4 regions of the Candidatus Brocadia sinica JPN1 genome follow, and region 4 is predicted to be linked to each of the others. Evidence: riboswitches for the same ligand, from Rfam matches in the RefSeq annotation. Region 4 holds a riboswitch; each other region holds the start of a gene.
The links. Region 4 has a riboswitch for cyclic di-GMP ahead of BROSI_RS15850 (hypothetical protein). Riboswitches for the same ligand answer to the same signal wherever they lie in the genome.
Positions count from the first base shown of each region.

Region 1: linked by a shared signal. The riboswitch ahead of BROSI_RS00655 (hypothetical protein) and the one ahead of BROSI_RS15850 (hypothetical protein) in region 4 are both predicted to bind cyclic di-GMP.
Region 2: linked by a shared signal. The riboswitch ahead of BROSI_RS15375 (rhodanese-like domain-containing protein) and the one ahead of BROSI_RS15850 (hypothetical protein) in region 4 are both predicted to bind cyclic di-GMP.
Region 3: linked by a shared signal. The riboswitch ahead of BROSI_RS07350 (histidine phosphatase family protein) and the one ahead of BROSI_RS15850 (hypothetical protein) in region 4 are both predicted to bind cyclic di-GMP.

Region 1 covers NZ_BAFN01000001.1:158,645-160,845, forward strand. The annotation lists gene BROSI_RS00650 (hypothetical protein) at 122-670, opposite strand; gene BROSI_RS00655 (hypothetical protein) at 904-1,473, opposite strand; cyclic di-GMP riboswitch class I at 1,535-1,632, opposite strand; gene hemC (hydroxymethylbilane synthase) at 1,862-2,201, shown strand, end outside.
Region 2 covers NZ_BAFN01000001.1:3,364,722-3,366,922, forward strand. The annotation lists gene BROSI_RS15370 (M48 family metallopeptidase) at 1-269, opposite strand, end outside; cyclic di-GMP riboswitch class I at 607-730, shown strand; gene BROSI_RS15375 (rhodanese-like domain-containing protein) at 936-1,133, shown strand; gene BROSI_RS20865 (thioredoxin family protein) at 1,494-1,595, shown strand; gene BROSI_RS15380 (tetratricopeptide repeat protein) at 1,611-2,063, shown strand; gene ycaC (isochorismate family cysteine hydrolase YcaC) at 2,152-2,201, shown strand, end outside.
Region 3 covers NZ_BAFN01000001.1:1,635,266-1,637,466, reverse strand. The annotation lists gene glgX (glycogen debranching protein GlgX) at 1-570, opposite strand, end outside; cyclic di-GMP riboswitch class I at 815-932, shown strand; gene BROSI_RS07350 (histidine phosphatase family protein) at 1,074-1,673, shown strand; gene BROSI_RS07345 (glycogen/starch/alpha-glucan phosphorylase) at 2,018-2,201, shown strand, end outside.
Region 4 covers NZ_BAFN01000001.1:3,466,333-3,468,533, reverse strand. The annotation lists gene BROSI_RS15855 (protein-disulfide reductase DsbD family protein) at 1-752, opposite strand, end outside; cyclic di-GMP riboswitch class I at 1,066-1,158, shown strand; gene BROSI_RS15850 (hypothetical protein) at 1,221-1,997, shown strand; gene BROSI_RS15845 (response regulator) at 2,054-2,201, opposite strand, start outside.

The DNA of each region.
Region 1 (2,201 bases), 3.3 Mb from region 4:
AAAGATGAGGGCGAAGGAGGGGACTTCGTCGTGAACTCAGTAGAACGACGAAGGGGGTGTTCTCCCACAGGTTATTTGTCATATTGGCTATGACTACACAACCCAGTTTAACTCCCATTTATTAAGGATATCCGGGATGCTCCCTCTTCGTAGGTTCGGGATATTCCTTTTCAATTAGGATAGCCTTCTTCTCCCAGAGGTCTTTCTTCTTATTATAGTTCCAGGTATAATTCTCTTTGCCATTCATCTTATGAACGGCAATGCTCGCTTTATCAACCCTCAAATTATCCTTATTGGTCCCCTGCACAAAGAAGTCCAGGTCGTACGTATTACCGTCTTTCCCTTTAAAGTCTGCACAGACAAAATATTCATCCGTCTTTGTTGGAGAGAGCTTGTCCTTATGCACCTTGTCAAGCATCAACCCTAAATATTTTTCTGTGTTCTTATCAAGATACTTGAAAACACCCTCTGTGGAATTTTTCCGAATGTATTCTTCAGCAAATTTTGCCACATCCTCCTTGGTTATACGCGGTTTTTCCTCCTCTTTGTACGGTATCACTTGTCCCGGATGCTCTCTTTCGGAAAAAGCAGATGAAGCGCTCAATCCTAACATAAACAACAAGACTGTAACTGTTGCCAAACTTTTTCTCGGAATTAGGAATAAATTCATAATTGGGTCTCCTTTATCAAAAGGTAAACGAATCCGTAGCAGCAGTAGCTTGAAAAGGTAAAACTGCCAATTGCCATATAAAGTCACTGGCATGAAAGATACAAAAGTGACATCAATTTCTCCATTGAACCACCCCCTTTCCTGAAAATATTGCTCTGGGAAAAGCCACAAAGATACTGATTCAGCATGTTTTCAGTCAGCATCAACAGCTCTACTGGTGATACTGACTATTATTAAGGGTAGTCAGGCTTCGGATGTTCAGGATGCTCCGGTCGTTTCTTTTCGGTTTTGACGGTCTTCTTCTCCCAGATACCTTTCTTTTCATTGTAGTTCCATGAGTAATTCTCTTTGCCATTTACCTTGTGGATGGCAATGCCCTTTTTATCAATATTTAAATAACTCTTGCTTTTCCCCTGCACAAAAAAGTCAAGGTCGTATGTATGACCGTCCCTCCCCTTGAAATCGGCACAGATAAAATATTCATCCTTCTTTATCTGCGAGAGCCGTTCACGATGCACCTTGTCAAACTTTAACTCCAGATCTTTTTTCGTTTTTTTATCATAGTGTCTGAAGATGCCATCCCTGGAATTTTTCTGAATGTATTCCTCGGCAAATTTCGCCACATCATCGAGGGTTACCATCGAATTTTCTTTTTCTTTGAGTCTTACCATTTGCTCAGGATGATCTGCAGATGCAGTATATGAAGTGGTTGTTTCCAAAGAAATTAATGCGATTCCAAGATACATCATCAATACGGCCGCTGCGGGGGTCAAGCCTTTCTTCAGTATTCTGAATAAGTACATTGTTAGTTCTCCTTTCATGAAAACAAAAAAGCCTTACTGCAAAGATATTCATTCAAACATCTTCGGCAGTAAGGCTATCTTTCATAAAGCCGTTTAAACGGCTCGACAAGACCCTTTACTTTGCGTCCCCTGATCGCCCAGGGTTTGCCTTTGTCGTAATGTTTTTCATCATCAAAATTTTACTATCTATTATCTATTATCTATAGTATTTTTATGCCTTTTATTTCAAGAAAAAATAAAATATTTACCAGTCATGAAGCTGGCAAAACTCAAACAGGCAAAGTAGTTTGACACCTCTAGCATATTATGATATTATCAAAAAACGCATTTTCTAGTTAAGAGATTTGTAATTACTTTAATAATTCATAAAAAATGGAGAGAATTTACATTGGCAAAGGAAAAACTGGTTATCGTGGGTTCCAGGGGCAGTAAACTTGCGCTCATCCAAACAAATTGGGTTATATCAGAGCTTAAAAGGTTAAATCCTGGATTTGAATTTCAGATCGAAAAAATTTCGACAAAGGGTGACAAGATTACCGATGCCCCCTTGTCCCGTTTAGGGGGAATTGGTTTATTTACCAAGGAACTGGAAACGGCTTTAATGAAAGGAAAGATAGACATTGCCGTTCACAGCGCCAAAGATGTGCCAACAGAGCTGCACGAGGGGTTAATGATCGGCGCCACACCCAAGCGCGAGGACCCCCATGATGCCCTTATTAGTAACAACA
Region 2 (2,201 bases), 100 kb from region 4:
GGTATGGATAGGAATTCGGAGCCATAGGCTAAAAGTAAGAAGAACAGCCATCCCGATACGATAAATGACAGGTTCAGCGAAGCAATCCATGAATTATAGATATTCAGCAGACCGCCAAAGATGAATATGATGGTAATTATATTACTGAATATTGACGATATAAAGCTGAAACGGGTTTTTTCTGTTTCGTAGTCAATTGTTTTTTTTAGTACCGATTCGTCTATCTTTCCCGCAAATTCAGATGGAACAGTTGCGCCAGCCCTTCTCATGTGTCTGAGATTGAGATACTGAACCCAGTATTCAAAGGTCTCTTTGAAGATGTAAAGGCAAAGGATGAGAACAAGATATGCGTTCAGGATAAGACCTCCTTTTCGTTCACCTGGATTGTGTTCGTATTGTTAGCATAGACATATAAGTAATGATACTATCAAGAGGGATAGTTATGATAAATCAAAATTTTAACTTCTTATTTGACCATACAAAAGTGGAATAGTGCAATAGGAATTTTATTTCTTTTATTTTTTTGCTTGAGATAAGTTACTATGCATGTTATATAAGTATGAAGTTTCAATAATGGTTTTTACGAAGTAGTGCGGTAAAAGAACATTACGATAAAGGCAAATCCTGAGTAATCAGGGGACGCAAAGTAAAGGGTCTTATCAGTTGTTTAAACAGTTTAAGCCGTTTAAACTGTTTAAACGGCTTACGAAGAGACAGCCTTACTGCCGAAGATGTTTAATAAATATCTTTGCAGTAAGGCTTTTTTGTTTGGTTTTTCAGTAATTGAGTTTGATGACTATAGTCTTTTAACCAGGAATATTTACGATTTAGGAGATATATATTTTACAAAGAGAAGTAGGGGCGTATTGCAATACGCCCTAAGAAGCCTTTTTATTCTTACCCCGGCAACTTTTAGAAAGAATGGGAGGTGTATTATGGCAGAACCCGTACGTATTACTCCGAAAGAAGTTTACCAGAAGTTGAAATCCGGCACAACGCTCCTCGTCTGCGCATATGACGACGAGACAACATTCAGGCAAATGAAACTGCAGGGTGCGATTTCGCTGCACGAATTTAAATCAAGGTTACCGTCATTATCAAAAGATCAGGAGATTATCTTTTACTGCGGCTGACCCAAAGAAGCGAGCGCTGCCGGTCAGGCAGCGGAATTCATAAAGAAGGGATATAAGAATACAAAGGCCCTTGATGGAGGCGTTAATAGTTGGAAAAAGGCGGGCTATCCTATCGAACCGTAATAACGTATAAGGTTGGGTGAAGCTGACAGACTAGGTCAAATGAACTTTTTTGCTTCAAAAGTGAGTAAGAACTGCTATAAATTGCCATTTTTTGCGCTTGTTTTGTCGCTTTTTAACCCATAAAGCGGGGAATAAATCTCACGAAATAGGGTGAAATTGCCCATTTGACCCAGTCTGGAAGCGCATCTCGGTCATTACGGATGCCGATCATTAACTTTACTATAAGGAGGGAAGGGTATGGAAAACAAAATTATATGGGAAACAGGAATGGACAATGCCCTATCAAGGGCACGATTGGAGAAAAAGCCAGTGTTACTTGATTTCTTTAACCCAGGCTGAATCGGATGCCAACAGATGGATACAGTTTCGTATCCAAATAAAGACGTTACCGAATTTATCAGAGATTCTGTAATTCCACTGCGCGTGCGCTATGATACGCAGCCCCTTGCTACGGATTTTAGTATAAACTGGACTCCAACCCTTATAATTCTTGATATGGAAGGCAAAGAACATCACAGGGCAGTCGGTTTTCTTTCTCCCGAAGAATTGATGCCTTTGTTATTGCTGGGTATTGCAAAAGTTCATTTTGACCACAATGCATTCAAAGAGGCGTTTTCAAACCTGGAGAAGATTTTATCTGATTTTCCTAAAAGTGACTCAGCACCGGAGGCAATTTATCTGAAAGGTGTATGCTTATACAAAGATACGAAAAATCCAAAAGGACTTAAAGAGGCATACGAACAACTTCAGGCCAGGTATCCTGAGAACGAGTGGACAAAGCGGGCATATCCCTATCGGCTTTTATAGCTGTGTACCTTGCGATCGTGAGTTAGGCCACTCCGGACTGCGCTGAAGAAACTCCAACAACTCTAAACCAAACGTAAAGGAGTTACCTATGAATACAAAATACACTTACCGCCGTCTCTCCAAAGATAACGCCGCAGT
Region 3 (2,201 bases), 1.8 Mb from region 4:
AAGATACGGAATCTTCTCAATCAGGCCGGCGTAAGTGCCACGTGCCTTTTCGGAAACCCCTGAACTGGGATGGCGGGTAAAACCCCGCACATGCATCTCGTAAATGATCATGCGTGATGACGGCCGTTTAATCGACGTGTCGCCTTCCCAATTATACTTGTGGGTATCGACCACTACGCTTTTCATCGCCACAGCGGCGTTGTCACCCGCTTTGCTGGCGGCTTCTCGACTGTAATTCCTGGGAACAGCAACACCGCGGCCATAGGGATCGAGAAGGACTTTGGATGGATCGAATCTCATCCCCCTGGCAGGTTCATGCGGTCCGCGTACCCGATAACCGTAAAGTTGTCCGGCTTGTACGCCTGACACAAAGACATGCCAGTAATGATAGGTTCGGCCGGCCCAGGGATCAATTTGAATACTGCGTACCGGCTTGTCGTTGTCCTCGTGGTCAAAGAACAACAGTTCTACACCTGTAGCATTACGGGAAAAAACGCTGAAGTTAACGCCGTCTTCGTAAACGGTTGCGCCGAGTGGTGAGCTTCGACCCTTTGTGTTAATGTGAGACATGTGTTTTCCTTTCTCCGGTACGCCATGGCTATTGAGTACCCATCTTCCTCAAACATAATGAGGAAAAGCCTCATAATGGCAATTTTCTTGATTATACAATTTTCAATAATGATTGCAAACACTCTTTGGCGCATTATTTGTTTGAGAATATATTTTTGTATTGTTATTTTTTGCTTGACAGAGATTATCTATTAATGATAGTAATGATCAAAGTTGCCAACATGGGCACACAAAATTCAAAATGTCCCGATAAAGGTAAACCCTGAGCAATCAGGGGGCGCAAAGTAAAGGGTCTTGCCAAGCCGTTGAAACAGTTTCAACGGCTTAAGCGGTTTTTTCTAAAAGACAGCCTTACTGCCGAAGATATTCGAAATAAATATCTTTGCAGTAAGGCTTTTTTTGTTTATTTTAACCCTGACAGGGTTGAGTTGACTCACGAATTTCGTGCTTCGGATTTTGTCTTTTCCGACTCGTTCGGGTTAGGATGAAGGAGATATGAAATCATGAGCGAAGAGCTTCCGGTCATTTATCTTGCGAGACATGGTGAAACGGCCTGGAGTCTGACGGGGAAGTATACCGGTCTTACTGATTTGCCGCTGACCGAGCGCGGCGAGCGGAATGCGCGCCGGCTTAGGGAACGCCTGAAAGGTATAGCTTTTGCCAAGGTATTTACCAGTCCGCTGCAGCGAGCTGTGCGGACTTGTGAACTGGCCGGTTTTGGGGCTGTAGCGGAGGTCGATCATGACCTTGTTGAATGGAACTATGGCGAATATGAAGGCCACCTCTCCAGCGAGATACATGCCCAACACCCGGATTGGCAGCTCTTCCGTGATGGCTGTCCCGGAGGAGAATTACCGGCTCAGGCCGTAGCGCGGGCTGACCGAGTAATCGGCAGGGTGCGCAAGGTTAATGGGAATGTGCTGATTTTTTCGAGCGGACATTTTATCAGAGTCCTTACGGTCCGATGGCTCGGACTTGAGCCATCGGTTTCCTGTTCGTATTTCATGCTAAGCACCGCGAGCCTGAGTGCACTGGGTTATAAACATGATCTTTCACATCCGGTGATACGGCTGTGGAATGATGATCATCACATCGGTACATGATAGATCCGGTTGCAGGTACCCCAGGGGTAAAAAAAGGTATACTCAAGATGCTCGCAATTTATGATTTATAGATTTGATAGCCACCATAATCTAACCGACCGGTGGCACGGACAAGCTATGCTTGTCCGTGTTTTGTAATACTGCTTTATACTTTGCACTCGCAACGGTTTGACTTATATTGTCTATCCAAGTTTTAACATGAATAATTCGCCAACAATATCGTGCAGCTTCAGCACGGACAAACGAAATTTGTCCGTGCCACCTGGTAATCAATCTTAACATGCACGTTCTATGATCACCTTGAGTATAACGTCAGAAAGGATATTGAGATGAGTACAAAAAGTATGGCAGCATCCACAAGGGTGTCAGCAGGCAAGGTCACTGAATCGGAACTCCTCAAACAATATGGGTGTGGGCCGGTGCAGTTTGCCGGGACGGATAACGGATTATACGAACGGCACCTCATTTTTGACAACGTTACCGATTTGAAAGTGGCCGGCGCACGGGAGCAATTTGAGGCCTTTGCCC
Region 4 (2,201 bases):
GCAAGGCCAATAAAAACGGTCACCACAAAACCTATAACCCATGGGCTTTGCAAGGCCGTGCCAAACAATGCACCAGTTGAAGCTGCTGCAACTCCCATGGCTGAGTACACAATAGATATACCCAGGACATAAATCAGCGAAAGGAAAAAGGCCGTCAGCGGTTTTCTTGTTGTAGCCTGATCCCCTATTGCCTGTCCCCCGATTACCGCCACAGTAATAGGTATCATGGGATACACGCACGGGGTAAAACTCAAACCTACTCCTGCCAGGAAGACGAGGATCAGGGATACAAAAATACCACGGCTTTCAATAGTTTTTTGGAAACCGGTGGCTTCAGTTTTTTCCCCGGGTTTTGCTACTGATTCAACTTTTGAAACAGGCTGAGACTGTTTTTCTTCTGCTCGTGATGCAGGTACTTTCCAATCGACAGCCTCCACCTGGACGGATAATACAAACTCCTCAATTTTGGGGATAAAGCAGATTTTCTCTGAACACCCTTGATAGTGTACCTTGAGCTTTATGTTATGAGGGCCAGCGGGAACGTCCTTTGATACCTGAACGAACGACTTTACTTCCACCTGCCCTTCGTAATTTTCTACCTCTTTCTCCAGGAATGAGTCGTACTTAACCTTTCCAGCAGGAAGCTCTGTAAAAGTCACCGCGAATCGTGAAGGATCTGCGCTTTCTACCTTGACCTGATCCTTATAAACTCGGTGGTTAGGGGCAATGGTGATAGTTACTGTGACAGGGATAAGGTCGCCAGCAGGGATGTGTTCCTTTAATGGAGTTACCTTTAACGTAAATGGAGAAGTGTCCCCAAACGTAAGTAAGGGGAATAAGAGTAATATGCATGTAAAAAAAAAATCTTTTCATAAGGCAACCTCTTTTCATAGTACACCCTCCTTGTTCATGAATGACCTTATAAGCAAATTGTTAAATTTATTGTACCTATTTTTTGATAATAATCTATCACATTGTTTTTATTAGTAACATAAGATTGAGAATTTACAATAGTTAATAAATTTTTATTTGACATGAGAAAGAATCATTATGATAATTTACACAGAGCGATAAAGGTAAACCCTGAGTGATCGGGAGACGCAAAGTAATAGGGTCTTTAACTACAAAGGCGTAGTGTAAGATAGCCTTACTGCCGAAGATTTTAGAAACATATCTTTGCAGTAAGGCTTTTTTATTTTACGGTTAAAATTTCACAAAAAATGAAAAGTTTTATAGCAAGTATCATATCAATTGTAATCTTTGTTTTAAGTGGAAACGCTTTTTCAGAAGAAAACAAACTATCTGAGATTCAAGAACCATCCAAAGTTGCTAAGGACAACAGTCTGAAAAAACAAGACAATGAAGAGGTTCAGAAGGTAAAACATGTAATCGATTTTTCAGATTATACAGGAGGTTCTATCCGTAAGTGGTTGGAATCGAAGGGGCTTTATTATATGGGCGCAGCTAAGTATCCTACGGAAATTGAATTCTTCATTAAGGATAGTATGTTGTTTACTAAAACCAAGCAACCCGTCAGAGGTTTTCTTGTTTGTAAGGATATCACTCTTCCGGAAGTTTCTAAAGCGCGCATTGAATGGGGAATTGTGAAATACCCAAAGGATGCTTCCTTTGAGAACGGAAACAGGAATCAAGCTTTGGCTTTATATATATTTTTTGGTTCAGAAAAATTACCCAGTGGGCATTTTCTGATACCGGATTTACCCCATTTCATAAGCCTGTTTCTCAGCGAAGCTGACGAAATTAACATGCCTTACAAAGGGAGGTTTTATCAAACGGGTGGGCGTTTTGTTTGTGTAGGAAACCCGGAACTTGAAGAAACGGTAATTTCAGAGTTTGATTTGGCTGGTGCGTTTCAAACATATTACGATAAAGAGGTTCCCTCAATATCTGGTTTATGTCTTGAGGTTGACACTACCACAACTGGTGGCGGCGGAAAGGCTGAGGCTTATATTAAGCGCATCGAATTCCTCAAATAGAACCTCCTTACTCATCAAATGTAACCAAAACTTTTTAACAAATTTTGTCTTGACTTTCAGGGTGTTCTGCATTCGGTTTTCCCTAGTAATTCCTTTACCATGTTTTTCAATTCACTCAGATCAGAAGATTTAATAATATATGTATCAGCCGACCATGTCATAAAATTATCCTTATAACCTCCATAAGCGGTGTTAATAATAATC